Regions from separate parts of the Erwinia sp. BNK-24-b genome, predicted to be linked through region 1. Evidence: predicted binding sites of a transcription regulator. Region 1 holds the regulator's gene; each other region holds the start of a gene.
The links. Region 1 encodes CRP, which controls carbon source genes, mostly activating them, when cyclic AMP is high. Its sites were predicted from a motif close to ATGTGANNNNNNTCACAT; they were not measured.
Positions count from the first base shown of each region.

Region 2: the regulator CRP is predicted to act here: its motif matches at 3,290-3,307, upstream of ompW (outer membrane protein OmpW).
Region 3: the regulator CRP is predicted to act here: its motif matches at 2,990-3,007, upstream of cdd (cytidine deaminase).
Region 4: the regulator CRP is predicted to act here: its motif matches at 1,789-1,806, upstream of pth (aminoacyl-tRNA hydrolase).

Region 1 is NZ_CP179901.1:269,056-273,603, forward strand. Features, by position in the region: gene ACMGGR_RS01180 (YccS/YhfK family putative transporter) at 1-1,802, opposite strand, end outside; gene crp (cAMP-activated global transcriptional regulator CRP) at 1,860-2,492, opposite strand; gene ACMGGR_RS01190 (phosphoribulokinase) at 2,896-3,765, opposite strand; gene ACMGGR_RS01195 (SH3 domain-containing protein) at 3,858-4,548, opposite strand, start outside.
Region 2 is NZ_CP179901.1:1,963,198-1,967,745, reverse strand. Features, by position in the region: gene ACMGGR_RS08810 (type I secretion system permease/ATPase) at 1-2,100, opposite strand, end outside; gene ompW (outer membrane protein OmpW) at 2,531-3,166, opposite strand; gene ACMGGR_RS08800 (YciC family protein) at 3,567-4,292, shown strand; gene ACMGGR_RS08795 (septation protein A) at 4,352-4,548, shown strand, end outside.
Region 3 is NZ_CP179901.1:1,404,990-1,409,537, forward strand. Features, by position in the region: gene sanA (outer membrane permeability protein SanA) at 1-73, opposite strand, end outside; gene ACMGGR_RS06385 (NAD-dependent malic enzyme) at 224-1,921, opposite strand; gene cdd (cytidine deaminase) at 2,053-2,934, opposite strand; gene ACMGGR_RS06395 (CidB/LrgB family autolysis modulator) at 3,061-3,753, opposite strand; gene ACMGGR_RS06400 (CidA/LrgA family protein) at 3,746-4,132, opposite strand; gene metG (methionine--tRNA ligase) at 4,248-4,548, opposite strand, start outside.
Region 4 is NZ_CP179901.1:2,632,087-2,636,634, forward strand. Features, by position in the region: gene ispE (4-(cytidine 5'-diphospho)-2-C-methyl-D-erythritol kinase) at 1-223, shown strand, start outside; gene prs (ribose-phosphate diphosphokinase) at 363-1,310, shown strand; gene ychH (stress-induced protein YchH) at 1,433-1,717, opposite strand; gene pth (aminoacyl-tRNA hydrolase) at 1,976-2,560, shown strand; gene ACMGGR_RS11860 (colicin-like pore-forming protein) at 3,098-3,262, shown strand; gene ACMGGR_RS11865 (colicin E1 family microcin immunity protein) at 3,267-3,611, opposite strand; partial or broken gene ACMGGR_RS11870 (hypothetical protein) at 3,792-4,169, shown strand.

The sequences.
Region 1 (4,548 bases):
GTATGTTCGCGTGCCAGGATGGTCATCGCATTAATGTGTTCAACAATGAACTGGCTGTGCGTTACCCACAGTTTCATATCGGCCAGATAGCTGGCGTTAAATCCCGGTTCCTGCATCGCCTGATTTAGCGAGTTAAACAGCGCATTGTGCGCCTGATTAACCCGCATGCGTTGCCATGCCAGCTTTTGCGGATCCTGTTCGTTGCCCAGCAGCTGCCGTAAAGCTTCCTGATAGGTTTCCAGCGCGTCGTGGGCGTTCTGTCGCAGCAGGCCGCTCTGCCACTGCGGCCAGAGCCAGACCATGCCGCCGAAGGCGATCAGGCAACCCATCAGCGTATCCAGCAGGCGCGGCAGTAGAAAATCGGCACCGTTCAGCGCCAGCAGCTGCAGTGAATAGACCGCCGTGACGGTAAAGCCAATCATCGCCAGGCCGTAAAATTTACGAATAACCAGATAGCCAGCCAGCGTCAGCGTTAGCATCACCAGCAGCACGGCCGATTCCGGCACCTGAAACCGTAGCGTCAGGGCGGCGATAACCAGTCCGGCAAGCGTGCCCAGCGCACGGTGCTGGATCCTTACCCTGGTCGCGCTGTAGCCGTTCTGGCTGACGAACATCACCGTCATCAGTATCCAGTAGGGCTTGGGCAGATTAAAGAACAGGGCCAGCGAACTGGCGAAAGCGAGCATCACGGCAAATCTGGCTGCGGTACGCAGCGCCGCGGACTTCAGGGACAGATAGCTTTTAATAGCGGGCAGCAGCGGCAGCCGTTTTTGCCTGTCGGCCATTAAATCGCGCTGATAGAGCGGCCGCTGGGTTCGTAACACGCGGGCGATGCGGTTAAAGTGATAAGCGCAAAAATTACCCACCGGATTGGCAGGATGCTGACGGGCGATTTTTTCCAGCGCCCGCAGCTGTTTCTCCATGCTGAAACGCTCAGGTAGCTGGTGATACAGGATATTATCAGCAAGCTCCCGCAAACGGGCGGCGATGGTCAGCGCATTCCAGCGGATCACGGCTTCAGCATGACTTTGTTCGACCAGCTTCTGCACCTCTTCCGGCTGGTGCAGGCTGACGGCGATATGCTCCTGCAAATCCAGCGCTACCTGGAAAGCACGGGTCAGCCGTTTGTGATGATTGTCATTGCTGGCGGAGAGCATGTGCATCTGCTGATAGCAGGTGGTAATCAGATCGACCGCCTTTTGCTGACGAGCCAGCAGCGGCGGCAGCGCTTTTTCCGGGTCGGTCAGTTTGGTGAGCAGCGTATATTTGGCTTCGCAATAGTCAGCCAGCTCGCGGTAAAGCAGGCTCAGCGTTTCCCGCATCGGCTGCTCTTTCCACAGCCAGAACCAGAACCAGTTAAAAACGCCGTACCAGACGGTGCCCAGGATATAGAGCGAAGGCGGCTCCCAGATCGGCATGCGTCCCGCAAGGCTGAGGGTAAAAATCCCGGCAATTAAGGCGCCGGGCAGCAGTCTGCCGTGTAGCGGGCTGATTTCGCCGGTCACGCCCAGCAGCAGCGCCATAAAAAACAGGATAGCGGGCAACGGAACGGCATGCTCGCCCAGATACTGCACCAGGAAACTGCTGAGGGCGAACAGGCCCCCGCCGATAAGCAGGCGCTTAAAGAAGCGTTTGTGCGGCGTGTCCAGACCGGCAATATTGCAGCAGGCAGGCACCAGCGAGAAGAGAAGGCCATTTTGCAGACTGCCCAGCAGCCAGCCAACGGTCACGGGCAGGCACAGCACCAGCGTCTGGCGCAGCGCGTAGTTAACTTCGGGATGATAGATGAGTCGGCGCCACATAATCTGGATCTGCTAAAAAGGCGCAATAGCGATATTGCGCCTTACTCTCAGAACGGCTTAGCGTGTGCCGTAGACAACGATAGTTTTACCGTGAGCGGAGATCAGATTTTGATCTTCCAGCATCTTCAGGATACGCCCAACGGTTTCACGCGAGCAGCCAACGATTTGACCAATTTCCTGACGGGTAATCTTAATCTGCATGCCGTCCGGATGGGTCATGGCGTCCGGCTGCTTAGCCAGGTTTAGCAGGGTTTGCGCGATGCGACCTGTCACATCGAGGAAAGCTAAATTGCCCACTTTCTCTGAGGTTACCTGCAGGCGACGCGCCATCTGTGAGGAAAGACGCATCAGGATATCAGGGTTGACCTGAATCAGCTGGCGGAACTTTTTATAAGAGATTTCAGCCACTTCACAGGCAGTTTTCGCTCGTACCCAGGCGCTGCGCTCCTGGCCTTCTTCAAACAGGCCAAGCTCGCCAATAAAGTCGCCCTGATTGAGGTAGGAAAGGATCATCTCTTTGCCTTCTTCATCCTTGATCAACACCGCTACCGCGCCTTTGACGATGTAGTAAAGGGTTTCTGCTTTCTCACCCTGGTGGATCAGCGTACTTTTGGATGGATACTTATGAATATGGCAATGTGACAGGAACCATTCAAGTGTCGGGTCTGTTTGCGGTTTGCCGAGAACCATTCGCTGTTATCCTCTGTTGTTATCGTGCCTAAATACAGGGGCAGAGTTCCCTGACAGGCGTTGAAATAGTCAAGCGCTTCCCAATGCAGGAATTTTATTCGGCTCTCTGTTGAGTGCCGGGCTCGTTATGTCGTCCCGTTTCGTCTGGTTTGTAGAGTACTGACGAAATTCAGCTTTGTTTGTAGCACAGCTTTGCATGGGTGTCTTCTGTTGTCTCGCTTCAGCATAGCGGGAAATCTGCCCGATTGCCGTTTTAGTTATCAGAACATCTTCATAAGTTAACTAAATGAATTAGAGGAACTTGTTACACCGACAGCGACAACGCGGGCAGCAACATTCTCCATTTTGAGAGAATCCTTACCCCCGGGTAAGCATCAGCCGCCGCGCGCTTAAGCCGGAAGCGCTACTTAATTTTCTTGCCTTCAATCAGCCGCTTGACCAGCGGGCCCATGATCAGCTCCATCGCCAGACCCATTTTGCCGCCCGGCACCACCAGCGTATTGATATGGGAAATAAAAGCGCCCTGCAGCATCGCCAGCAGATAAGGGAAATCGATATTTTCCAGCGCCTGAAAATGGATCACGACAAAGCTTTCATCAAGCGAGGGAATACCACGCGCAGCGAAGGGATTGGAGGTATCCACCGTCGGCACGCGCTGAAAGTTGATATGGGTACGGGAGAACTGTGGCGTAATAAAGTTAATGTAATCTTCCATTGAGCGCACTACGGAGTCCATTACCGCCTCGCGCGAGTGCCCGCGTTCGCTGGTGTCGCGGATCATTTTTTGTATCCACTCCAGATTGACGATCGGCACCACGCCAACCAGCAGATCGACATGCTGCGAAACGTTATTCTGCGGCGTCACCACGCCGCCGTGCAGTCCTTCGTAAAACAGGACATCGGTAGGTTCCGGCAGCGGCTGCCACGGCGTAAACGTACCGGGAACCTGGTTCCACGGTACTGCCTCGTCGTAGGTATGCAGATATTTTCTGGACTGACCGCTGCCGCTGCGGCCATATTCCACAAAGGTCTGTTCCAGCAGGGAGAAGTCGTTGGCTTCAGGCCCAAAATAGCTGATATGGCGGCCCATATCCCGCGCTTTGCGGATCGCCATGTCCATTTCAGGCCGGGTATAGCGATGGAAGCTGTCGCCTTCCAGCTCGGCGGCGTGCAGGCCAAGCTGTTGAAATATTTTGCGAAAGGCCAGGCTGGTGGTGGTGGTGCCTGCGCCGCTGGAACCGGTTACGGCAATCACTGGATGTTTGGCGGACATAAGCATTTCCTGTGAGCGTTATTCCGCCATTGTTAGCACGTTTTATTGTTCGTTGTCATCTGTTGCCCGGTAGTGAGCCGGGCAACGGCGGCTTATTCGATAAAGGTAAGTGCGAATAATGGTTTAGCGGCCAGTGAAGTCAGATCTTTGTCTTCCGGGTAGTGGGTAAGCAAAGGGAAGAAGACGGCGCCGCCGATAATACTTCGTCCTTCGTGGCTTTGCGTATGCAATCCCCACATGTTCTGGTAAGTCATGGGAACAAGCTTGCCGTCGAGTTCGGTATTGCCGATATACAGCATAATGTGGCCGTCAATATGAATCAGCGTAGTGAACGGCCTGCCGTTTTTCACCAGATAATCCAGCCGGGCGGCGGGACTCAGCTTGCTCACATCGACCACGCGACCGCTTGCGGCTTGCTCAGAGGAATCGCGCGGCAGAAACAGACCAAACGGCATCATCAGGCTACGCATCTCGGCGGAACAGTCGTTATAGAAATTGAATTGTCCCCAGCCATAAGGTTTGCCCTGCATCGACTTGATTAACCTGGCGATATTGGCAGGAGTCATTGGCAGCGGCATGGGGGCAAAATCTTGCTGTTCTGTGTTAACCCAGCTGATTTCGGCCTTGCCATCCGCCGTTTTGACCGGAACAGCAATGCGAGGCTGCCCGTTTTGCTGCTGAAGCGGCAGGATAGTGCCGGGACGCGCGATAAAATAGAAACGGTTTTCTGTCGCGACAGAGACGGGCTCTCTAACCGCGCTGGCCAGCTGCTGCTGCGCCAGC
Region 2 (4,548 bases), 1.7 Mb from region 1:
CAGTAGCTCTGCATGAGCACCTTGTTCAACTATTTCGCCCCGATCCATAACCAGAATACGATGGGCGTCGCGCACCGCTGACAATCGATGGGCGATGATAATGACCGTGCGGCCCTGACAAATGCTTTTCATGTTTTGCTGTACCACACGTTCAGATTCATAATCCAGCGCACTGGTTGCCTCGTCAAAAATCAAAATGCGGGGATTGCCGATCAAAGCACGCGCAATAGCTACCCGTTGCCGCTGCCCACCGGAAAGTGATGTGCCATGTTCTCCAACCACTGTGTCGTAACCCTCTGGCAATTCCAGGATAAATTCATGAGCACCGGCCATGCTGGCAGCATGCATCACCACCTCAAGCGGTGCACCCGGATCGATTAAGGCGATATTTTCGCGAATGCTACGGTTGAACAGCATGTTTTCCTGCAGTACCACGCCAATTTGCCGACGAAGCGAAGAAACATCAGTCAGCGCCAGATCCATGCCATCAACCATTACTCGTCCACGTTCAGGCACATAGAGTCGTTGCAGCAAACGAGTCAGCGTGCTTTTTCCCGAACCTGAGCGGCCCACCACACCGATGATCTCACCGGCACCAATGACGAGATTGACGCTGCGCAGCACCTCACTGCCATCAGGCCGGTAGCGAAAATACACTTGTTCGAACGTTATTTGCCCTTTCAGGGATGGCATCGTGCTGCGTGTGGCCTGCGCCAGTTCAGTATGAGAATTAAGAATGTCACCCAGACGCTGTATAGAAACACCGGTTTGCTGAAAGCTGGTCCACAGTTGCGCCAGCCGCATGATTGGGCCGCTGACACGGCCAGCCAGCATATTAAATGCAATTAATTCCCCGACCGACAACTCCCCCTCGATCACCAGACGGGCGCCAATCCACAAAGTAGCGACCGTCACCAGTTTGCCAATCAAAGAGACGCTTTCATTGGCAACAGTGGACAAGGTCTGGGTTTTAAATCCTGCGGCAACATAAGCCGCCATTTGATTATCCCACTGGCGAACGACCTGCGGTTCCACAGCCATTGATTTCAGGGTGTCGATACCATTGATCGTTTCGACAAGAAATGCCTGATTCTCGGCACCACGTGTAAAACTTTCCTGTAATCGCCTGCGCAACAGAGGCGTGATCAGCACTGAGATCAATACATAGAGCGGCAATGACACCAACACAACTAAAGTCAGCCAGCCGCTGTAACAGAGCATCACAAGGATAAAGACCAGCGAAAAAAGCACATCAAGCAGTAAGGTGATGGCGTTACCAGTAAGGAAACTGCGGATATTTTCCAGCTCGCGTACGCGGGCAACAGAATCACCAACTCGCCTTACCTGAAAATAAGCCAGCGGCAGATTGATCAGATGCCGGAACAGGCCAGAGCCCAACTCCACATCAATTCGGCTGGTCGTATGGATAAATACATAACTGCGTAAGCCGCTCAGGAGGGATTCAAACAGCATGATGCCCAGCAGTCCGGCGGCGATAACATCCAGCGTGGTGAGACCGTGGTGTACCAGGACTTTGTCCATAACCACCTGAAAGAACAAGGGTGTGACCAGGGCAAACAGCTGCAGGACAAAAGATCCCAGTAAAACCTCCCCTAACAGCTTGCGGTATTTGACGATCGCCGGGACAAACCAGGTGAAGTCAAAACGTGAGGACTCACCGGAAATTGCGTTACTGGAACGCACAAGAACCAGTTGTCCGGCCCAGCGTCGCTCAAGTTCATCAAATCCGATAACTTCGGGACGCGCTGAACGAGGATCCTGGATCAGGGCCCGCTCCTTATCCACCCTGGCGAGGATGAAAAACGTTCCATCACGATCAATAGCAATGGCAGGCAATGGCGAGTGCTGAAGCCTGGCAATGCTGGTATGAACTGCCCGGGCCTTCAGCCCCGATTTACGGGCAGCCAGCAGCAGCTCTTGCAGGGTGACACCTTGCTCTGCGGCAGAGAACTCATGCGCGAGCTGTTCGACTGACAGGGCTATATTGTGAAATCTGGCAATCATTGCCAGGCAAAGCAATCCCGTATCCGGTTGCTGAGTGGACGAAGGGGAACGAGTGCAGTTTTGATCTTTTAGCATCTGGCGTCCTTGCCTGTTTTAAACAGATGGCAGCGGGAAATGAAAAGCGCGGTTTACCATTAATACAACTGAGCCTCCCAGGCTCAGTAAACTCAAACCCTGTTAAAGGCGCCATCTCACTGAATAAATAGTTCAAATAATGTAAAGACTGTGTAAGTTTTGCGTATTATCCGCTCAGGTGAACAAAAAGAAAACAATTTTTATTAATTTTTGAAATGAGTTGACCTCATGGGGCATGAGCTGAGGATGCGCTGAAATAGATTAAAACTGCGTGAGTTATTACTGAAAAACGGGAAAATGCGGGTGGAGAAACTTCTCCCGTTTTTTAAAGTCCAGCTGCTGGCTTCAGTTGCCAGCTGGTCGGCATTTCAGAGATCGCGACTTTACCGTTGTCAGGGCGCGGATGCGCCTTTTTGCTGTGTATTACAGATCAGAAGCGGTAACCAGCCCCGAAGAAGAAGACAAAGGGATTAATGTGGGTATCGATACTCTGTCGTCCCGCGCCTGCGGCATCAAAGCGGACTTTGGTGTCAATATCCATGTACCACAGGGAGGCGTTCAGCATCCACTGTGGCGACAGCTGATAGTCCAGCCCCACCTGACCCGCCACGCCCCAGCTGTTTTTTACGCTGAGATTGCTCAGACCCGCATCACGCCCGGTCTGGTTGAAATCCGTGTCGTAAAACATCGTGTAGTTGACGCCGATGCCTGCATAAGGCTGGAGCTTGCTGTTATTTCCCATAAAGTACCATTGTGCCATCAGCGTTGGCGGTAGCTGATGAACGGTCGCCAGCGTCCCGGTAGAAGCTAACCCGACCTTATGGCGAAACGGCGTTGCGCCCAGCAGCTCGACGCCGACGTTATCGGTCAGCATATAGGTAAAAGTCAGTCCCAGCTGGGTATTGTTATCGATATCAAACTCGCCTAACCCCAGTACGTTATCGGAACCGCCGGTAGGACGCACCGTTGCAGAACCGGCACGCATAAAGAAATCGTCGGCCTGATGTGCAGATGCCACTACCGGCGCACAGGCCGCCACCAATAACGCTAATACTGAAATTTTCATAACCACTCCTTTGTCAGGTGAAAGATGCGCAATGTTGTCTTCTTTTTTTTAACGCGAAGATTTTAGCTTTATTTTCATAAAGATCACCCTAATAAAAGCGAAAGCGGCAGTAAATTCAGCAAAAATTGATCTGGATCAAAATATGTTAATTACATTAACAAAAGTGATGTAATTTAAAGCGGGTACTGTCTGGCAGGCCGCGGTCAACGCGAGAGCGGCCCAACAAAAGCATGATGGGTTACCTGCACTAAGCTAGCGGTACAAAGAAGGAAGACGGCGATGACCAGCGATAACGGATTGCATCTTAGCCAAACGGAAAGTTGTGTAAGTCGGGGTGCCAGGTTGGCTTAAGACCATGTACAATCGCCGGATCGCTAAATTCGGCTCTCAAGGAGTGTACATGTCATTCACGGCGGCTTCGTTATACCGTGACACGGGAAATTTTTTTCGCCATCAGCTGATTACTATTGTGCTGATCGCTTTGCTGACCTCATTTATTACTGTTTTAATCGGCCATGCTTTAACACCCGATATGGCCACGCTCGCGGGTAAAGACGACGCCTCGATGAGCCTGCTGGAATGGGTGCGAACGCTAACGCCGGAACAGCAGCGTGTTCTGCTACACGCTTCTGCCGCTGGCACCTTTGCCTCGCTGGTAGGCAATACGCTACTGGCAGGTGCGATGCTTAGCCTGATCCCGATGGTTTCCGCTGGCGAACGCGTTAGCGCGCTACGCGCTATCGGCGTTGCTGCACCCTCTCTGCCCCGTCTGCTGATACTGGTATTTTTTATGACGCTGATTGTGCAGCTGGGCTTTATGGCGCTGGTCGCTCCGGGCTTTATTCTCGCCACCGTGCTGGCAATGTCGCCAATTATTCAGGCGAAAGAAAACGTGGGCGCTTTTGCCGCCATGCGCGCCAGTACGCGCCTGGTCTGGAGTCAGGTTAAGGTCGTGGCCCCGGCTATTGCCGTGTGGCTGCTGGCAAAAATGGCGGTGCTGCTGCTGGCTTCGTCGCTGACCGTGCTGCCCGCTAACGTCGCCTCCGTGCTGATGAACGCGCTGAGCAACCTGTTTTCGGCGATACTGATTATCTATCTCTATCGCCTTTATATGCTGTTACGTTAATCAGTCGCTGCACGCCTGCTGGCGTGCAGCCCCTACTGGCCTGATAACCGGAAACCTCTATGAAGCAGTTACTTGATTTTCTTCCCCTCGTGGTCTTTTTTGTCTTTTATAAGCTTTACGATATTTATGTCGCTTCGGGCGCGCTGATCGCGGCTACTGCGCTGGCACTGGTGGCCAGCTGGTTCCTGTATCGCAAGCTGGAAAAAATGACCATTGTGACCTTTGTACTGGTCGCCGTTTTCGGCACGCTAACGCT
Region 3 (4,548 bases), 1.1 Mb from region 1:
GGTCCAGGCCGAGCGCGGCTAAGACCATCAGAGTAATGATGATCAACAGACCGTAAATCAAGCGTTTTAGCATGCCGGACGGTACTCAGACTTAAGCGTAAAGGGTGGCTCAAGGCTACTTTACAAGGCGAGGTGAAGCAAGCGGCAGCGCACCGGCTGGCGGCTTTTTGCGCAGCGGCTCGCAGAAGTGGAAAAGCCGGGCGCAAAGGCCCGGCAACCGTCCTCAGATTGAGGTGCGGCGATAGTTACGGTATTGCGGTAGCCAGAAGTTAGCGGCAATGGCACGCGAAAGCACATCTTCCGACGTGACCACCGCTACGCCTGCCAGCTGGGCGGCTTTGCCCACGGCCATCGCGATAACTTTCGAAACGCCCTGAATATCTTTCACTTCAGGCAGTACCGCACCCGCGCCGTCGTTCACCAGCGGCGAGCAGTCTGCCAGCGCGCGACTGGCGGCCATCAGCATGCTGTCGGTAACGCGAGTTGCGCCGGAGGCGATCACGCCCAGACCAATACCAGGGAAAATGTAGGAGTTGTTGCACTGCGCGATAGGGAAAGTTTTTTCTTTCCAGGTCACAGGTGCAAACGGACTGCCGGTGGCGACCAGCGCCGCGCCGTCGGTCCATTCCAGAATGTCCTGCGGCGTCGCTTCCACGCGAGAAGTCGGGTTAGACAGCGGCATCACGATAGGACGCGCGCAGTGCTTATGCATCTCGCGAATGATTTCTTCGCTGAACAGGCCGGGCTGACCGGAAACGCCAATCAGGATATCCGGGCGGGCGTTGCGCACCACGTCCAGCAGCGACAGCGAATCAGAGGCGGAATCCCAGCTGTGCAGATTTTCACTTTTCTGTACCAGCTTGCTCTGGAAGCCCAGCAGGTTTGGCTGCTTGTCGGTCAGCAGGCCGAAGCGGTCCACCATAAAGACGCGGGCGCGAGCTTCCTCGTCGCTCAGGCCTTCCGATTTCATCTGGGCGATGATCTGTTCAGCGATGCCGCATCCCGCGGAGCCTGCACCCAGGAAGACAACCTTCTGCTCGCTCATTTTGCTGCCTGCCGCGCGGCTGGCGGCGATCAGCGTGCCAAGCGTAACGGCTGCGGTGCCCTGAATATCGTCGTTAAAGCAGCACACCTCGTCACGGTAGCGTTCCAGCAGTGGCATCGCATTCTTTTGTGCAAAGTCTTCAAACTGCAGCAGCACGTTCGGCCAGCGGCTTTTTACCGCCTGAATAAATTCGTTAACGAAGTTGTCATACTCTTCGCCGGTGATGCGCGGATGACGCCAGCCCATATAAAGCGGATCGTTGAGCAGCTGCTGGTTGTTGGTGCCGACATCCAGCACCACCGGCAGCGTATAGGCCGGACTGATGCCGCCGCAGGCGGTATAGAGCGACAGCTTACCGATTGGAATCCCCATGCCGCCGATGCCCTGGTCGCCCAGGCCCAGGATGCGTTCGCCATCCGTCACCACGATAACCTTCACGTTTTGCTTGGTGGCGTTTTGCAGCATATCTTCAATGCTGGCGCGGTTAGGGTAGGAGATAAACAGCCCGCGCGCACGACGATAAATTTCTGAGAAGTGTTCACAGGCCGCGCCGACGGTTGGGGTGTAGATAATCGGCATCATCTCTTCCAGATGATTGTCCAGCAGGCGGTAAAACAGCGTTTCGTTGGTGTCCTGGATATTACGCAGATAGACGTGCTTATCGTTGGCGTTTTTAAAATCCTGGAACTGGCGCCAGGCGCGCTGGGCCTGCTCTTCAATGGTTTCAACCGTTTCCGGCAGCAGGCCGTTCAGGTTGAAATCGTTACGCTCTTCAACGGAGAAGGCGCTGCCTTTATTGAGTAACGGAAATTCCAGCAGGATAGGGCCAGCGTAGGGGATATAGAGTGAACGCTTGTTTTCGTAGTCGAGTTCCATGTCATTAATGCTCGTCAGGATCGGAATGGTGTGGCCCAATCCTAAAATAATTCATCTGAAAGTACAGCTTTTGTTAACAGCTGATAACAAAAGCCCTCAATTTTCAATAACAAAAAACGCAACGCCAGCGGTCAGCTTAACGGAATAGTTTGCAGGCTGGCACAGCCGAGCGCCTGGAGAGTCGCGGCCGTCGCCTGACGCTGAATCACCCGTGCATCCGGTTCTTCTGCCAGAACAGCGCGCTGAATTTGCTTCACGTCGTAACCGGCCATGTTCAGCAGGATCAGCGCGGCCTGTAGCGGCGGCAGCGTCGGGTTAAAAGCCGCGTTTTCCGCATAGCTGCCTGCGAAGATAGCGCCATCGGCCATCTGTAGCGCAACGCCGCTTAGCGCCTGAGAATAAGGTGCATGGCTGCGGTTTGCGGCTTCCAGCGCGGCTTTGCAAAGCTCGTCGCCTTTAATCAGTAAATTGTGGTCAACGTCATCCAGCAGCAGCGTTTTGATAGCCAAATCGCGTGGGCCAAAAGCATCCGGCAGATAGTCGCCCAGCGTGGCCGGCTCGCGTCCCGGCAGGTGAATACGTAAATGCGTACCGCTGTTCAGTTCATTCATAAACTGACGGCAGTGGCCGCATGGCGTGTAGTTAACGGTGATGGCTTCCAGCGCCCGCTCGCCGCGCAGCCAGGCGTGTGTAACCGCGCTTTGCTCGGCATGCACCGTTTGCTGCATCGTTGCGCCGCTGAACTCCATATTGGCCCCAAAGTAAAGATGACCGCTTTTGCCCAGCGCCAGCGCGCCAACGTTGAAACTGGAAAGCGGCGCAACGGCACAGGCTGCCGCCAGCGGGAGCAGCGCGAAGGTCAGCTCACGATTATCCAGGCCGGTTTGCGCTCTGATTTCATCCATCTGCGCTGGCGTAAAAAATGCCGGAAAATCGTCGGCCAGTACGGGCTGTAGCGCATCTTGCAACACGGTTGGCAAGGTGGCAAAAGCAGTATGAAAACGTGATTGCATAGGGGCTTCTCTTTCGTGAACGGCCGCTTATTCTGGCGGGCGGGTTCGGTAATGTATGTGATTATAATCACATACATTATGTAATTTATGAAAGAGAGCTGTGAAATGCGCGACTTATCGCAAGTTTTAGCGCCATAAATGCATCATCAGCGGATACAAAAGCGGCGCGAGCAAGGATGTGATAATGCCGCAAATCACCAGCGCCAGCGAGCTGTAGGCCCCTTCCTGATAATCCAGTTCCGAGCAGCGCGCCGTGCCTAACGCGTGAGAAGCATTGCCAATTGCCAGCCCGCGTGAGGCTTTGCTACGAATTTTCAGCAGGTTCAGCAGCATATGGCCAAATACCGCGCCCAGCACGCCCGCTATCAGCACGCAAATGGCGCTAATGGCCGGAATGCCGCCCAGCGTGGCCGAGACCGCCATGGCAATAGGCGTTGTCACCGACTTGGGCATAATAGTGGCGGCAATTTGCGGGGTAGCGCCCATCCACAAAGCGATAGCCGTACCGGAAATCATCGCCGTCATGCTGCCGATAAAGCAGACGCCGATAATCGATTTCCAGCGCGCCCGAATCTGGTGCATCTGTTCATACAGCGGAAGCGCCAGCGCTACCACGGCGGGTTGCAACAGCTGGTTGAGGATGGCGCTGCCCTGAAAGTAGCGGGCGTAAGGCATCTGCATTAGCAGCAGCAGTGGAATAATTACCGCCATAGAGATCAGCAGCGGATTCAGCAGCGATATTTTCACCTTTGCCGCCAGCCGACGCGCGCCGAAAAAGACCAGCAGCGTTAGCGGCAGCGACCACCATACATCACTCATCGGCCGCTCCCTTTACCTTGCCATGCAGCTTATGTGAAACCAGGCCTACGGTTAGCAGCACGATAAAAGTACTGACCACGCAGGAAACCACGATGGGGCCAAACTGCGCGCTTAGCACGTCGGTATAGCCCATTACGCCGACGCTTATCGGCACAAACAGCAGCGCCATATAGCGGATCAGCAACAGGCTACCGGGTCTGACCCAGTCGGGCGGCAGCAGTTGGAAAGCCATCAGGAAAAACAGAATGAGCATGCCGATAATACTGCCCGGTACGGCAAAAGGAAGCAGTGCGGCAAGCGCGTTTCCGGCATAGAGGCAGAGATAGATAATCAAAAAAGCGCGCAGGTAGCGCCAGACGGCTAACAGTGCGGTACGCATGATAAGCTCCTGTTTTTCAGCGCGTTAATCATACGATTAAAAGAATAAGCGGGCTACCCGTAACAGCGGGCCAGGCAACAATAAAGCGGGCGAAAATTTCGCCCGCCAGCCTGTATTATTTTACCTGCATGCCGGGCTGCGCGCCGCTGTCCGGGCTGAGCAGGAAGATATCCTTGCCGCCAGGGCCTGCCGCCATCACCATGCCTTCCGAAATGCCAAAGCGCATCTTACGCGGTGCCAGGTTGGCCACCATCATCGTCATGCGGCCAATCAGCACTGACGGATCGGGATAGGCGGTACGGATGCCGGAGAAAATGTTACGCGTTTCGCCGCCCAGATCCAGCGTCAGGCGCAGCAGCTTATCCGATCCCTCTACAAACTCGGCGTTCTGGATCAGGGCAATACGCATATCTACC
Region 4 (4,548 bases), 2.4 Mb from region 1:
GCCAGTAGTAAGAAAACGTTTTCGCGAGGTTGAACAGCTCGTTTCCTGGCTGCTAGAATACGCGCCGTCGCGCCTGACAGGAACCGGCGCTTGTGTGTTTGCAGAATTTGACACCGAGCACGCTGCCCGTCAGGTGGCTGAGCTTGCTTTGAAAAAGTGGCAGGGCTTTGTTGCGCGAGGCGTTAACGTTTCGCCGCTGCACCGCTACCTTTCAACGCAATAAGAGCTGTGGTGACCGCCTCAACCTGTTCCTGAGGCGGCACCGCACTCGATTACACCCGTATGAACCCGTCAGCGGTATACCGCCCAGTGCCGTTGACGACGATGTTCATTCTCTGGACGCAAAGCCTGAGGTTCTTCTCGTGCCTGATATGAAGCTTTTTGCTGGTAACGCCACCCCGGAACTAGCACAACGTATTGCCAACCGCCTTTACACTAGCCTGGGCGACGCCGCCGTCGGTCGTTTCAGTGATGGTGAAGTGAGCGTACAAATCAATGAAAATGTACGCGGTGGTGATATTTTCATCATCCAGTCCACCTGCGCACCTACCAATGACAACCTGATGGAACTGGTTGTGATGGTGGATGCCCTGCGCCGCGCTTCCGCTGGTCGTATTACCGCTGTTATTCCTTACTTTGGCTATGCCCGCCAGGATCGCCGCGTGCGTTCTGCCCGCGTGCCGATTACCGCCAAAGTTGTTGCAGATTTCCTGTCAAGCGTCGGCGTTGACCGCGTTCTGACTGTCGATCTGCATGCTGAACAGATTCAGGGCTTCTTTGATGTCCCGGTTGATAACGTCTTCGGCAGCCCGATCCTGCTGGAAGATATGCTGCAAATTGGTCTGGAAAACCCTATCGTGGTTTCTCCGGACATCGGCGGCGTGGTGCGTGCTCGCGCTATCGCCAAGCTGCTGAACGATACCGATATGGCTATCATCGACAAGCGTCGTCCGCGCGCCAACGTTTCTCAGGTGATGCACATCATCGGTGACGTGGCGGGTCGTGACTGCGTGCTGGTTGATGACATGATCGATACCGGCGGTACGCTGTGTAAAGCTGCTGAGGCGCTGAAGGAGCGTGGTGCGAAGCGCGTATTTGCTTACGCCACTCACCCGATTTTCTCTGGCAACGCGGTAGAAAACCTGCGTCATTCCGTGATTGATGAAGTGGTGGTTTGCGACACCATTCCTCTGCCGGAAGAGATCAAAGCGCTGCCAAACGTGCGTACCCTGACGCTCTCCGGCATGCTGGCTGAGGCAATCCGCCGCATCAGCAACGAAGAGTCTATCTCGGCAATGTTTGAGCATTAATCGGCGGGCGCTGACTGTTCAGCGCCCTGTCGTCAGCTTCCCGCTAGTGTTGGGGCGCTGAACAGAAAGCGGGACGGCTAACACCGTCCCGCTTTTTTTGGCTTTGCTATTCGTGCAGCTTATTACTGGTGATGACCATGATCTGACGCTCTGCGGCAGCGCTTGTCACCGTAGTGACGTACCCAATAATAGTGATCCGTAATCTTTTCTCGTCCGCTAAGACGCGCGCCTATCAGCCACATCAGCGCGCCGATAAAGATGCCAAAAATTGCGGCATTGGCCAGAACTTGCGGCAGATGAAGCTGCGGCAGCTGGTTAAGTACCGCATAGCCGATCCCTGCTATCACTATTGCCAGACCGAGCACCATCAGTGCGTTACCGGTTAAACTGACATGTTTACGTCTCATTTGTCACCTCCAGAAGTCAATGCCGTCCGTGCGGTTAGTACCATAAGTTTATGCAATGACTTAACGCTTCGTTGCGGAACAGATCACATTTACTGCTAAAAGTCTGACAAATCTTTACGCGCAGCAGATTGATTTTTCTATCGAAAACGTATTATCACGCCGGTGAACTATTGTGACCTCGCGCGCAGTTTTGAGTTCTGCTGCCGCTCTTAGTACACTAGCCGCCTTCCCTGTGGATCCCTTTAGGAAAACAAACAAGTGAGCAGCATTAAACTGATTGTCGGTCTGGCCAATCCCGGCGCGGAATATGCCGCTACGCGCCATAACGCGGGCGCGTGGTACGTCGATTTACTGGCTGAACGTCACAATCAGTCGTTAAAAGAAGAGAGTAAATTTTACGGTTATACCGCTCGTTTAAATATTGGCGGCGAAGACGTCAGGCTGCTGGTGCCCACCACCTTTATGAATCTGAGCGGCAAAGCGGTGGCTGCAATGGCAACCTTCTATCGGATTGCGCCAGAGGAGATTCTGGTGGCGCATGATGAGCTAGACCTGCCGCCGGGCGTGGCAAAATTTAAACAGGGCGGCGGCCACGGAGGCCATAACGGCCTGAAAGATATTATCAGCAAGCTGGGTAACAACCTGAACTTTCACCGTCTGCGTATCGGCATCGGTCATCCCGGCGACCGCAACAAGGTGGTTGGCTTTGTGCTGGGTAAACCTCAGGCAGCAGAGCAGACGCTGATTGATAACGCGGTGGACGAAGCGGCGCGCTGTACCGAAGTCTGGCTGAAAGAAGATCGGTTAAAAGCGATGAATCGGCTGCATAGCTTTAAGGGTTAGGCCTGCTCTGGTGCGAAAATTTTAATACCAGTGTAATAAAACTTTTTCCGGAGCCGCCTGTTGGTTTATCACTGATAAATCAACAGGCTTATTATTAGCAAATTCGAAAATTTTAATACGATGATTGGGCATATTTAGGGGTTGGTTATCATACCTTTCTAAATCAGCAATGCTTTTCAGTTTCTAAGAAAATATAAACACAACATCCTAGTCATTACTCAAAATTACCCTTTTGCCTAAAAAAACCTGCAAGATCACAGAAACTCATTAGTAAATACATTATTTTTAACCCGCATTTATAATGCTTGTTCATTATTATTTTTATTGAAGAAATATTAATAAGCTATACGAAAAGGGATATTAAACGAAAGAGAGGGCGAAATCATGTCGGGTTTTAATTATGGTGGTAGTCCAGGTGATGGCACTTACGGCCAATGTTTCCATATTTACGAAGAAAGATCGCCACTCCCCAGTAACTATTGCGTGTGGTAATCCAACTAAATATAATGAATAAAAATCCATAATTAATTTAGTGACATCAAGGCCGTAGGGTTCGGTGCATCTATGCTTACTGCACATGTATTTAGTATTATGCTTAGCACCTCACCTGGTATTTTTGGTTTTGCACTGATGCTGGCAATAATAAGTGCATTAATCACGGATGAAAAGGTTGAAAAAGTAAACAAATTACTGGGGATATGATTTTTTAAAGGTCATCTTCAGGATGACCTTTTTTTAATAGTAAATGCAATATATAAATCAGGCCAACAGGCACCGCTATAACAAAGCACAAAATATAATAAAAAATGTATAAAGTGCTTTTTTGAGGAATATCAATAAAAACACCTTTATGCCAAAAATCTTCAGGGACCAGGTAAAGCGCAACGTTTTCCATTGCTTTTTTAGCAAAAGGGAAAAGCAAAAAACTTATCACAGATGCAGCTAAAATACCTAAAAAGACAGGACTTCTGTTATCGCGCCATATAATATAGCTTGAAATTAAACATAACAGCCCAAAGAGCAAGTTTTTGAAATAGTACTTTAGCGTCATTATAAACATCCTTTTATCAAGCCATTCCACCATTGCGCTGCAATCATAAGCTTACTACTAAATCTAAAAAATCATTATTCAACATATCAGTTTGAAAGAAAATAGCCATGGCTCACATTATTTAACAACACAGGTAAAAAGTGCTCGCGACTAACACGCAGTTAATGTACCGATGAATATATCGCCACCCAGGGCCTTGACAAGATCAAACTGCATACGGGTAGATTTGGTGACTCAGATGCCAATAAAATTATGGTCGATCGCCTTGAGAAAATTTTAAAAAGCCAACTTGAGGCAACAGATATCGACAAGCGATTTTATACACATGAAATTCGGGAACTGGAGAGATATCGGGCTTTAGGTGTACCTGATGGCGTTAAAGATGAGGATGTCTGGAATAATGCCCATACTGCTACGCTTGAAGATTATAAAGTAGATGAAAAAACGCAACCTTTGTATATGCCAGAAGCAATAGAGGCACAAAACAAGCAGGAAGAGAGGGAATACCAATGGTTGATATTAAAAGTATGGTCGAGAATGAAAGCGTTGAAGATGTAGTCTTGTTCCTGGCCCCTCGGCTTGACTACTCGCGTATCGACAGTTGGTTTGTAAGATATAAATTTGATGTTATTGCGAACGGTTTACTTATCCGAACCTTTAAGAAACTGTTGAATGGAAAAAAATTTTATAAGGATGAGACGGTTAAGATTTTCAAAGGCCGCAACTGGGAAGCCCCACAGTTTGTAGTCGATAAAAAATATGGCATAACACGACGTTAGATAATCCCATAAAGCAAGCGCCCGAATCTTACCGAATTATGGGCGCTACTGGTTTTAGCTACCGGTTTTAGCCAGCAAGCAATCTCACACCGTGCAAAAAGCCTGCTAGTCAGGTCAGTGAATACAGGCGTCTGCCGTTACCAACAACAGACGCCTTC